4 regions of the Ornithinibacillus liuyingii genome follow, and region 3 is predicted to be linked to each of the others. Evidence: riboswitches for the same ligand, from Rfam matches in the RefSeq annotation. Region 3 holds a riboswitch; each other region holds the start of a gene.

Region 1 (3,185 bases), on a different contig from region 3:
GGGATGAGGACAGGATAGTGTTATTTAAAATTAGGTCCTGCTGCAGCGATTTCTGGGCTAACATGAGTAAATTTTTTGAAATTATCATGGAACTTCTTAGCCAGATTTCTTGCTGTTTCGTCATATGCCTCTTTGTCTTCCCATGTATTTCTTGGAATAAGTAGTTCATCAGGAACACCAGCAACATGAGCAGGGATTTCCAAGCCAAAGATTTCATCTTTAATTGTTTCGACGTTATTTAGTTCTCCTTCTAATGCAGCATGAACCATTGCACGAGTATAAGAGAGCCTAATTCGATTTCCTACACCATAGGATCCACCAGTCCATCCAGTATTAATTAGGAATACATTTGTATTATATAAATCAATTTTTTCACCTAGCATCGTTGCATATGTTGCAGGCGATAATGGAAGGAAAGGTGCTCCAAAGCAGGCTGAAAATGTTGCTTGCGGTTCTGTTACACCACGTTCTGTTCCAGCTAGTTTACTAGTATACCCACTTAAGAAATGATACATTGCTTGTTCTTTTGTTAGTTTACTAATAGGTGGTAACGTACCAGATGCATCAGCAGTTAGGAATACAATGGTATTCGGATGTCCTGCAATGCTTGGATTTACAATATTATCTATATGTTCTAATGGATATGCAGCTCTAGTATTTTCTGTTAAGGAAGTATTATCGAAATTAGGGATACGTGTTTCTTCATCTAATACTACATTCTCTAATACAGAACCAAACTTAATGGCGTTGTATATTTGTGGTTCCTTTTCTTCCGATAGGTTGATACACTTTGCATAACAGCCACCTTCTATATTAAACACACCACTAGAACTCCAGGCATGCTCATCATCACCGATTAGCTTGCGGTAAGGATCAGCTGATAATGTTGTTTTTCCAGTTCCAGATAAACCGAAGAATAAAGCAACATCCCCCTCATTACCTACGTTTGCTGAGCAGTGCATGGATAATATGTTTTGCTCTGGTAATAAAAAGTTCATGATAGAGAAGATGGACTTTTTGATTTCACCTGCATACTCTGTTCCACCGATTAAGATGACTTTGTGCTTGAACGATACAATGATAAATGCCTCTGAGTTAGTACCATCAATACTCGGATCAGCCTTAAAGGTTGGGGCAGAGATTACAGTAAATTCTGCTTGATGATTTGCTAATTGCTCCTCTGTTGGACGAATGAATAATTGTTTCGCAAATAAATTATGCCAAGCAAATTCGTTGATTACTTGAATTGGTAATTGATAGTTGTGATCAGCTCCAGCAAATCCATTAAATACAAAAACTTCATCTTTTTGCTTTAGGTGCTCCATTACTTTTGTATATAAGGATTCAAATACTTTTTCTTCAATAGGTTGATTTACAGTACCCCAGTCTACTTTACTTTCGGATATGGAATCCTTTACAATGAACTTATCCTCTGGGGAACGGCCAGTATATTTACCGGTAGTAGCGAGCACAGCTCCTGTATTTGATAAGACCCCTTCATTTCGTGAAAGGACTTTTTCAACTAATCTAGCAACAGATAAGTTTTTCTTTGTAGTTTGCTGGGACAGAAGTTCTTCCAATAATGAGGTTTTCATTACTGTATTCATTAAAATTACCTACCTTTATTTATGAGATTCAATACATTTATTTCCTGAAATTAATTATTAGTATAACACATTTAAATTAATAGTCCATACTATTCGTTGTTTTTATTGTATTATTTTATTAAAATTACGTGACAGTGTATTATACAGTTGACATAGGACAATTGCTTCAGTTAATCTACAATAGAGCGGATACTCTCTTATTCAGAGTTGGTGGAGGGACAGACCCGATGAAACCCGGCAACCATCACATTTGTGAAAAGGTGCTAACCTGAAGCAAGGAAAATTCCTTGAACAATAAGAGCGAAAGGCTAGTAAACCCTTTCCTCATGTAAGAAGGAAAGGCTTTTTTTATTGATTAAGGATATACTATCTGATAGATATTTGAGTTCCGTAACAAAGAAATAGAGGGAGGATTTAGCCAAATGGCTAAGAATCGTCGATTATTTACTTCTGAGTCAGTAACAGAAGGTCACCCAGATAAAATATGTGACCAAATTTCCGATGCAATTTTAGATGAAATTTTAAAAAAGGACCCGCTAGCTAGGGTTGCGTGTGAAACGACCGTAACAACAGGATTAGTACTTGTTGCTGGAGAGATTACCACATCTACCTATGTTGATATCCCACAGGTTGTTAGACAAACCGTTAAAGATATCGGTTACACTCGTGCGAAATATGGATTTGATGCTGATACTTGTGCAGTTCTAACTGCTATTGATGAGCAATCACCAGATATCGCAAGCGGGGTAAACCAAGCGTTAGAAGCACGTCTTGGAAAAATGACAGAGAGTGAAATTGATGCAATCGGAGCAGGAGACCAAGGATTGATGTTTGGTTTTGCTTGTAACGAAACAAAAGAATTAATGCCGTTACCAATTTCTTTAGCGCATCAACTTTCTAAACGGCTAAGTGATGTTAGAAAAGACAGTACGCTAGCTTATCTTCGTCCAGATGGAAAAACACAAGTAACCATTGAATATGATGAAGAGGATCATCCAGTAAGAGTTGATACGATTGTCATTTCTACACAGCATTCACAAAGTGTTACTTTAGAACAGATTGAAAAAGACTTGATCGAGCACGTCATTAAGCCAGTAGTACCTGCAGAATTATTAGATGATGAAACGAAATACTTTATTAACCCGACTGGAAGATTCGTTATTGGAGGTCCACAAGGGGATGCAGGTTTAACTGGTAGAAAAATAATTGTCGATACGTATGGTGGCTATGCACGCCATGGTGGGGGTGCTTTTAGTGGGAAGGATCCTACAAAAGTAGACCGTTCAGCTGCTTATGCTGCTCGTTATGTGGCGAAAAATATTGTAGCTGCTAAATTAGCTGATTCATGTGAAGTTCAGCTTGCATATGCAATCGGTGTTGCAGAACCGGTTTCCATTTCCATTAATACGTTTGGTACCGGAGTAGTAAGCGAAGAGGTATTAGTTAATGCTGTTCGCGATATATTTGATTTACGTCCAGCTGGAATTATCCGCATGCTAGATTTACAAAGACCTATCTATAAGCAAACTGCAGCATATGGTCATTTCGGTAGAACAGATGTAGAATTTCCTTGGGAAA
Region 2 (3,185 bases), on a different contig from region 3:
ACCAATTATTCGGAGGGATTTTACGTGAGCTTACCAAACGACTTATTATATTCAAAAGAACATGAATGGGTAAAAAAAGAAGGTAACACTGTTCGTGTAGGGATAACAGACTTCGCACAGGACGAATTAGGAGATATCGTATTTGTTGAGCTTCCAGAGGTTGGAGATGAGATACAAGTTGATGAGCCTTTTGGTAGCGTTGAGTCTGTAAAGACAGTGTCTGAATTATATGCGCCTATTAGTGGGAAAATTGTCGAAGTAAATACAGATTTAGAGGATAGCCCTGAGCTTGTAAACGAAGCTCCATATGAAGGTGCATGGATGATTGTCATCGAGCCTAGTGATGAATCTGAACTAGAAAATCTACTTTCGCCTGAGGCATATAAAGAACTAATCGAACAAGAATAATATGTTAAACATCTAAGAACTGACTTTTTTCCAAGCTTTACGGAAAAGAGTCAGTTTTCATTTCAAAAATATCCAGCTCTAGGCGTCAGTCCCTATTGAGAATATGTTCACCTGTTTGTGTTTGGACGCCTTACGCTCTAATCATATGAGGGGGATCTACCATGATTTCACATCAAACTGAACGTGTTATAATTGTTGAGGGTTTAACGGATAAAAGGCAACTTGAGAAAGTTATTAATGACCAGATTACAATTATTTGTACGAATGGAACGTTTGATATAGAACGTTTTGATGAAATGCTAGAAACCTATCAGTTGGATGAAAAGGATGTTTATATCTTTGTTGATGAAGACAAATCTGGGATGAAGCTTCGGAAACAACTTTCCCTTGAGTTACCACATGCAGAGCATATTTATGTTAGTAGTGAGTATCGAGAAGTAGCTGCTACCCCAGAACGAATTTTAGCAATGCTTCTACTTGGTAAGCAAATTGCTGTTAATCCCCATTATTTAGTCTAGCTTTCAAGTAGGTGATAAATTGAACGAGATTTCCAAAGAAGTTCTTGAACAACAAGAATATTTACTGTATATATATACCCCTTTTTGTGGTACTTGCCACATAGCCAGGACAATGTTAGATAAGATAGAAGCGGTGCATCAGGAGAACATATTTTATGAAATGAATGCCTCTTTGTATCCTGATTTCATGCAAGACAATAAAATCGAAAGTGTTCCTTGTCTTGTCATAAAAAAGGGTCATGATATTAAAGAAAAAATCTATGCATTTCAATCCACTGGGAATATATATCGTTACCTTTTAGAATATCAACCAGAATTATTTCGAGATAAAAAATAAATTGTATTGCATTTTTTTATTGACACGTCTATATACTGATGATATAGTAAATTCTGTTGAAAAATTGAATAATGTAAATCTCTTATCCAGAGCGGTGGAGGGAAAGGCCCTATGATACCGCGGCAACCTTCAAACTTTCGTGTTTGAAAAAGGTGCCAAGTCCTACAAAGCAATTGGCTTTGAAAGATGAGGGAACGTTAGGATTTAATAGTTACTATTACGTCTTTCTGTTCTCTTACAGAAAGGCGTTTTTTATTTGGGAAGGGCAAAATCAATTCTTACCATTACGTGATATAAATACGATTGTATTTATGCATTTCCGAAATTAGTACATCATAGAAAGAGGAGGGATATGGAATGATATCTATTAAAGATCTGACTAAAGTATTTCGCTTTGATCAGAAAGAAATCAAAGCAGTGGATCACTTAAGTTTAACCATTGAAGATGGTGATATATTTGGTGTGATTGGCTATAGTGGTGCGGGAAAAAGTACATTTATTCGTTTGCTAAATCGTCTCGAAGACCCTACTTCTGGTCAGGTAACCATTCAAGGCAAAAATATAACGGCAATGAAGAAGAATGAACTAAGAATTGCTAGACAGGATATTGGTATGATTTTTCAGCATTTTAATCTTCTATGGTCACGTACAGTTCGTGAAAATATTGCATTTCCATTAGAGATTGCTGGAGTTCCTGCAAAAGAGAGAGAAGATCGAGTAAAGGAACTAATTGAGCTTGTGGGACTTGCTGGAAGAGAGAATGCGTATCCTTCTCAATTAAGTGGTGGGCAGAAGCAGCGAGTTGGTATTGCAAGAGCACTTGCGAATAATCCTAAGGTGTTATTGTGTGATGAAGCAACCTCTGCATTAGATCCAGAAACAACAGATTCCATATTAGACCTTTTGGTAGATATTAATGGAAGATTAGGACTTACCATTATATTAATTACCCATGAAATGCATGTTATCAAGAAAATTTGTAACCGAGTTGCTGTGATGGAAAAAGGAAAGATTGTGGAGCAGGGTGATGTGTTAGATGTGTTCCTAAAACCGAAGCAGCCCGTTACTAAGAAATTTGTCGAACAAGTGATGGGTGACTCAGATGGTGATTTGAGTCAATTATTAGATGTTTATACAAGTGGAAGGGTTGTTCGTTTACATTTCGTCGGCGATTCTGCAAACCAAGCATTAATCAGTCAGTTATCTAAGGAATTTGAAATTGAAGTAAATATTCTTCAAGGAAAAATTACTCAAACTAAACTTGGTGCTTATGGGACCCTAGTAGTACAAATTAACGGAAGTGACCGTGAAATAAACAATACAATCCAATTTATTACGGAAAAAACCACTGTAGAAGTGGAGGTTTTAACCCATGCCTAATGAATTATTTCCTAATGTAGTAATAGAGAAATTACTAGTGGCAACCGGCGAAACGTTCTATATGACCCTTTTAGCCTTAGTAGGGACTGTTATTTTTGGAGTAATATTAGGACTTTTACTTTATTTAACCTCCAAAGGTGGACTATGGGAAAACAAAGCGTTGAATTTTATTGTAGCAACAATTGTTAACGTATTTCGAGCCATTCCTTTTATTATCTTAATATTGTTATTGATTCCATTTACTAATTTCTTGATTGGCACGATTAGGGGACCAAACGCGGCTCTTCCTGCGTTAATAGTGGGTGCAGCTCCGTTTTATGCAAGGTTAGTAGAAATTGGGTTACGTGAGGTAAATCGAGGCGTTATTGAAGCAGCACAGGCAATGGGAGCTAGAACAAAAACCATTATTTTTAAAGTGTTATTGCCAGAATCTATGCCTGCTCTTGTTTCTGGAATAACGGTTACTGCAATTGCCTTAATTGGGTATACAGCAGTAGCTGGTGTTATCGGTGCTGGGGGGCTAGGAGACTTTGCCTATTACC
Region 3 (3,185 bases):
AATGAAATGAGCAGCTAAGGAGCCACCAATCCAGGCTAACGTAGTACCAAACGTGACGATTCGGAATACCGACTTCGATACCCCCTTTAATTCCCGTACATCTAAGCTTGTACTACCTTCAAATAAAATTAATGCCACTGCAAGCGAGATAATGGGACTATAAAGACTCCCAAGCGCTTCTTGCGGATTAATTAATCCGAATACCGGACCAATTAATAATCCGGCAACAGACATGATGACAATAGATGGCCATTGAATTCTCCAGGCTAACCATTGTGATAAGATACCGAGTGAAATGACAATAACAATACTAATGAGTACAAATTCTGTATGAATATCTAGTCACCTTCTTATGTTATATGTAAATGATTGGAATAAGCGTATTTTATCACTGGCTTCGTTCAATAGCTAATGTAATGTTTTATTTTTTTGCTAACATAGAAAAATGAATACGACTACTAACATCTTATCCCCAAATTCCTTTTCTATTAGGGTGAAAATAGAAAAGGAAGCAGGGCAGACGAGTTCTTTCGTTAGTTCTTTGCAAATTCACCATCAATTTCAACGGTTTGAAAGATGTTAATAAACGCTTTGTCATCGTGTTGACGAACGATTTCTTTAATTTTCACGGTCTCATAACGGGTCACGACCATCATTAGAATTTGTTTCTTTTCTTCTGTATAACCACCGAATCCCTCCGTAATCGTAATCCCACGATAAACGGATTGCAGTAATTCTTTTCTAATTTGATCTCCTTTTGATGTCACAATCTGCATGGTCAGTTTGATATGACTTGTGTGAATCGCATCGATAACTTTCCCCGTCAAATAAATAGATAAAAGGGTATATAATGCAATGTCCCAGCTGAAGATAGCACCAGATAGCAGGACAATGACACCATTCATTCCGGTAAGGAGTAGCCCTACACTAATATTACTATTACGGGAAATAATAATCGCGATAATGTCCAACCCACCAGAGGTTCCGGAATATTTCAGTATGATACCGACTCCAATTCCACCAATAATTCCTCCAAAGATGGTTGAAAGCAAAATATCATCCGTTATCGCAACTACTGGTAAAATATATAAAAAGAAAGATAGGGACACGACACAAATCAGCGTATTCACGGTAATCCTCTTCCCTAATTTAACATAGCCCAATAAGAGTAACGGTAAATTAAAGATAAAGGTCAGAATTCCGATATCAAGTGGCGTAATGAGTCCAATTAAAATAGCTATACCACTAACGCCACTACTTAAGATACCAAAAGGGACCAGAAAGAAATTAAAGGCAAATGCAACAATAAAGGATCCGATGATGACGATTATATTTTTCATGATGTAACTCTCCCTAGTGTATGTAAATTAGTATCTTTAGCTAAAATTCTGCTGAATCATCTAAATGGGCGTTGTCTGCCTGTGAACTACTAATTTACAGAAATAATCAAGCTGTTTTCTTGCTCGCTGTATGGTTTCCTCATCTACTATTGGTATTTCCCTCTGTTTATTGATTGTTTGATCCAATAGGTAGAGGCCTTTTAAATTATGCGCCTTTAATGTGGCTAATAGTGGCTTCAGTGTATATTCGAGGGCTAAAAGATGGGAAGGACTCCCACCAGTCATAATCGGAAGGACTGGCTTATGCTTCAACACATCCTGTGGCAGAAGATCAATGAATGCTTTTAACACCCCGGAATAAGCTCCCTTATAAACCGGTGACCCAATCAGGATACCGTGGGCATTTTCGATTAATGCTGTCATTTGTTTTATTTTTGGACTGTTTATATTCATGTCAAAAAGATCTTGATATGGTACATCTCTTACCGAAATATGGGTTACTGAAAATTGTCTATCATGTAATAGGCTCCCGAAATAACGTAATACCTGCTCAGAGCCAGATAATGTAGCAGTACTACCAGAAAATATAACGATCTCACTCATTCCTACTCAACCTTTCCTATTTCCTTGCATCGATTCATTTGAAAAATGGACATTCGGTCCTTTTTGCGATTGTGTTTTTTCCTAGCATTTACTTCCTATCAGCAGAAAAATCCCTTATTCTTCTGGTGAGAATAAAGGGATTTTACATTGTTGTATGTAATCTCTTATCTCTCAAGAATAATCTCGTCGGAATTAGCACCTTTCTGACATGATATATCAGAGGTTGCTGAAGCGTCATCGGGCCTGTTCCCTCGACTTCTCTTGATAAGAAGTAGTGGTGTGCAATTATTGTTATATTCTATTCGAACAATTCCTATCAGTCAAGTAGGAATTAATGATTGACAAGGTGGAAAGGGTTACTTTATGATAGAGGAAATAATCAAATAATTTTTGATCTTATCAAGAGAGGTGGAGGGACATGGCCCTTTGAAGCCTCGGCAACAGGTTCTTTCATAAGAATACTGTGCCAATTCCATCAAGCAATTGCTTGGAAGATAGGAGAGTGCAAACTTATTTTTAGTAGTTATCTCTTTTCCTATCTAGGGAAGGAGATTTTTTTATGTTTTACAGATAGAACACAAGTGGATGAGGAGGAAGTTTTATGAAGTACGGATTTTGGTTACCGATTTTTGGCGGGTGGTTACGTAATGTCGAGGATGAAAAGATGCCACCAACGTTTGACTATGCAAAGAAAGTAATTCAATCAGCAGAAAAATGGGGCTATGATACTACCTTAATTGCGGAGCTTTACTTGAATGATATTAAAGGCACAGACAAGGATTCCTTAGAGGCATGGTCTACTGCAGCAGCTTTAGCAGCCGTAACAGAAAAAATCGAGATCATGACAGCGGTTCGTCCCGTGTTTCATAATCCAGCTGTTACAGCAAAAATGGCGGCAAACATCGACCATATTAGTAATGGACGCTTTACCTTAAATGTTGTTTCTGGCTGGTGGGCCGAGGAGGCGAAGCAATATGGTGGTGATTTTACCGCACATGATGAACGATATGACCGAACAGCAGAGTTTATTGAGATTCTGAAAGGATTATGGACGGAGGAAACCTTCTCCTATCAGGGCCAGTTTTATCAAATAGAGAACACCAAGCTTTCCCCTAAGCCAGTCCAACGGCCAAACCCAATTTTATATGCGGGTGGCGAAAGTGAGAAAGGGAAACAGGTCATTTCATCGCTTTGTGATGCGTATGTCATCCATGGACATACGGTGGAGGAAGCACAAGCCAA
Region 4 (3,185 bases), on a different contig from region 3:
GATCAATATCACCGTTTGCTAACGCTTGATTCGGCAATGTGTAGTCAGAGAACTCCACTAATTCAATTTCAATACCTTCTGCTTTCGCCTTCTCTTTTAGAATTGGCCATACCTCGCCATCTGTTCCTGTTACACCAATTTTAACTACTACTTCATCTCCATTACCTGAAGTAGTATCACTTCCACAAGCAACTAATGTACTCACTGCAATTAATACGATTAACATACTAAACCATTTTTTCATCATTCCATCTCCTTTTGTATTTTTACTATGAAGTAATCTATCGTCTCATAATCTTTCTTGATACTGTATTTCCAATCCACTGTGCGATTTGTACTAGAATAATCAGTATAATAACGGTCACTAGCATGACACTGCCATCAAATCGTTGGTATCCATAGGTCATTGCTACATGACCTAAACCGCCTCCGCCAACAGTTCCTGCCATTGCTGAGAAGTCGATCAAACTTACGGTTACAAAGGTTAACCCTAAAATAAGTGGTCCTAACGCCTCTGGGATTAGTACGGTGAAAATAATTCGTAAAGGACTTGCTCCCATTGCCTTCGCTGCTTCAATTACTCCGGAGTCAATACTCACTAAGTTGTTCTCTACTACCCTTGCAATTCCAAATGCTGAAGCAATCGTCATTGGGAAAATTGCTGCCCATGTCCCAATCGTTGTCCCAACTACTGCTCTAGTTAATGGACTAATTGCCACTAAGAAGATGATGAACGGAATAGGGCGAATAATATTAATCAAGACATTCAGTAAATTAAACATAATCTTATTTTCCAAAATATTACCAGTTCTTGTTACAAATAAAAGTAAACCTATCGTTATACCCAGAATGGAACCTAAAATAAGTGTCATAATAACCATTAAAACTGTTTCCCCAGTAGCCTCCAGTATTCGCGGCCAAAATGTACTCCAATCAACCTTCATTTACATTCACCTCCTCTACTGTTACATCTTGCTGAAGTGCTAAAAGAACAGAAGATATATTTTCTTCCTGTCCCTCAAACGAGACAAGCAAGTTTCCGTATAATTTCTCCTGAAGCTCTCGGACAGAGCCGTATACAATATTGACATCCACATCAAATTTTCTAGTTACTCGAGATAAGACTGGATCACTGGCAACCTCGCCCTTAAAGATAACGCGATATAAATGTTTTCCACCTTTTCTTCTCCATTCCCTTAATAATGAAGTTGATGGTCTGTCTTGCTGTACGGATTGGATGAAGCGCTGTGTCGTAAGATGCTGTGGATTGGTAAATACATTAAAGACTGAATCCGTTTCAATCACTTCACCATTCTCCATCACCGCAACTTTGTCACAAATCTCCTGTATAACATGCATTTCATGGGTAATCAGCAAAATCGTAATCCCTAATTCTTTATTTACTTTTTTGAGAAGACGAAGAATTTCACTTGTTGTATCTGGATCTAGGGCAGATGTTGCCTCGTCACAAATTAATATATCTGGAGAGGTAGCTAGTGCTCTCGCAATCCCGACTCGTTGCTTCTGCCCACCAGATAACTGCTCTGGATAATCTTTTGCCTTATCGGTAAGACCAACAAAGCTAAGTAGCTCGCTAACTCTTTTATCGATTTCTTTTTTAGACCAACCAGCAAGCTTCAGTGGATATGCCACATTTCCTGCTACTGTTCTAGAAGCGAATAGGTTAAAGTTTTGAAAAATCATGCCAATTCTACTTCGAAGCTTTCTGACATCCTTTTGGGAGAGCGATCCGATATTGATGCCTTGCACTTCAATTTCACCATTTGTCGGCGTCTCCAATAAATTCACTAGTCGTAACAAGGTACTCTTCCCTGCACCACTAAAGCCAATAATTCCGAATATCTCTCCCTGTTGAATTGAAAGAGATACATTTTTAACGGCATTTACTTCACGATTGCCAATTTTAAAGGTTTTTGATATATTCCGAAATTCAATCATATACTCACGCCACTCCTTTATTCATTCACAACGAAAAAGACCTTCCTCTTTTCTTATCCATAGAAAAAAGGAAGGTCTCAAAATATAAACTGAAACGACTTCCTTCTCATCTTTCAAATGTACGTACATTTGCAGGAAGTGGCACAGTGTTAATTTACATTAACCCGCTGCCGAGACTTCATAGGGCCTGATCCCTCGGTCTCTCTGGATAAGAAGAAAATTCAATATTTATGTAGTTGTAAGTTATGATAAATACTATAGTACCTAATGAATTAGATGTCAATCTTTTTTTTAAAATAATTCATAGAATCTCTCGTCCCTGTCCTACCATGTAAACGTGGCAGCACTATTCGGGTCCATTGTGTAAGTGAAAGACTCGGTTTGGTAATTGACTTGAAATGTTTCAGAATGATCACTTGTATTGGCTACGATTAGAACCATTGAATCATCAGGATTTCGAAACCCCACTGTTTCTAGTTTACCTTGATAATGCGTAGTACTTACTCGGACTGCACCGGGGTTTACAAATTTACTAGCATGACCAAGGGCATAATATTCGACGTTTTTTGACACCTCATTTGCCTCTTTATTTACTGTCACAACACCGCGACAATCACTACATCCCCCATTCGTTGGTCCGCCATTAGGATCAAGTGCAATATTCCATAGTAGTACTGCCTCTGCCCAATTCCGAGGTCCACCAATAATGAGATTCGACATATACCAATTTAGGTTATCGCCAAAATCTGCGCTCCAATCACCACCACTACACTCTGTCAAATAGATATGCTTGTCCGGATATGCTTCATGCACCTTCGACATACTTTCAGGGTCCCCCTCATAGCAATGAAACGCGATGCCACTCGTGTATGCATTAGCCTCTTCATCATGAAGAACCTTGTTCGAATAATCAAAAGCATTCTCCCAGTTATGATCGTACGCCAAAATTTTGGTGTTAATATCGTGTTGTGAAAATGTAGGGTGTAAATATTGCTTAATAAACATCGCTTGCTCCTCAGCATTCATACTCATAGTGGGGTAGGATTCTGAGGTATGCTCTGGTTCATTTTGAATCGTAATAGCATCAATTGGAATCTGGTTGTTTTCATAGGCTTGAATGTATTTTACAAAATAGTTCGCGTATGCTTCATAAACACGCTCATCTTCATAATTCAAATAGGATCCGTTTAACTGATTACTATATTTCATCCATGCAGGTGCAGTCC

What was found. Region 3 has a riboswitch for S-adenosylmethionine ahead of ssuE (NADPH-dependent FMN reductase). Riboswitches for the same ligand answer to the same signal wherever they lie in the genome.
Region 1: another riboswitch for S-adenosylmethionine. It lies ahead of metK (methionine adenosyltransferase); the one in region 3 lies ahead of ssuE (NADPH-dependent FMN reductase).
Region 2: another riboswitch for S-adenosylmethionine. It lies ahead of ACSKT4_RS15785 (methionine ABC transporter ATP-binding protein); the one in region 3 lies ahead of ssuE (NADPH-dependent FMN reductase).
Region 4: another riboswitch for S-adenosylmethionine. It lies ahead of ACSKT4_RS14560 (methionine ABC transporter ATP-binding protein); the one in region 3 lies ahead of ssuE (NADPH-dependent FMN reductase).

The regions. Positions count from the first base shown of each region.
Region 1 is NZ_JBPWOS010000012.1:121,769-124,953, forward strand. Features, by position in the region: gene pckA (phosphoenolpyruvate carboxykinase (ATP)) at 21-1,607, opposite strand; SAM riboswitch class I at 1,802-1,908, shown strand; gene metK (methionine adenosyltransferase) at 2,030-3,185, shown strand, end outside.
Region 2 is NZ_JBPWOS010000012.1:55,042-58,226, forward strand. Features, by position in the region: gene gcvH (glycine cleavage system protein GcvH) at 25-408, shown strand; gene ACSKT4_RS15775 (toprim domain-containing protein) at 570-926, shown strand; gene ACSKT4_RS15780 (thioredoxin family protein) at 946-1,263, shown strand; SAM riboswitch class I at 1,343-1,456, shown strand; gene ACSKT4_RS15785 (methionine ABC transporter ATP-binding protein) at 1,621-2,643, shown strand; gene ACSKT4_RS15790 (methionine ABC transporter permease) at 2,636-3,185, shown strand, end outside.
Region 3 is NZ_JBPWOS010000002.1:135,849-139,033, forward strand. Features, by position in the region: gene ACSKT4_RS03580 (cation:proton antiporter) at 1-336, opposite strand, end outside; gene ACSKT4_RS03585 (YitT family protein) at 534-1,340, opposite strand; gene ssuE (NADPH-dependent FMN reductase) at 1,401-1,943, opposite strand; SAM riboswitch class I at 2,105-2,214, opposite strand; SAM riboswitch class I at 2,337-2,444, shown strand; gene ACSKT4_RS03595 (LLM class flavin-dependent oxidoreductase) at 2,545-3,185, shown strand, end outside.
Region 4 is NZ_JBPWOS010000010.1:133,844-137,028, forward strand. Features, by position in the region: gene ACSKT4_RS14550 (MetQ/NlpA family ABC transporter substrate-binding protein) at 1-244, opposite strand, end outside; gene ACSKT4_RS14555 (methionine ABC transporter permease) at 282-944, opposite strand; gene ACSKT4_RS14560 (methionine ABC transporter ATP-binding protein) at 934-1,959, opposite strand; SAM riboswitch class I at 2,063-2,174, opposite strand; gene ACSKT4_RS14565 (glycoside hydrolase family 30 protein) at 2,284-3,185, opposite strand, start outside.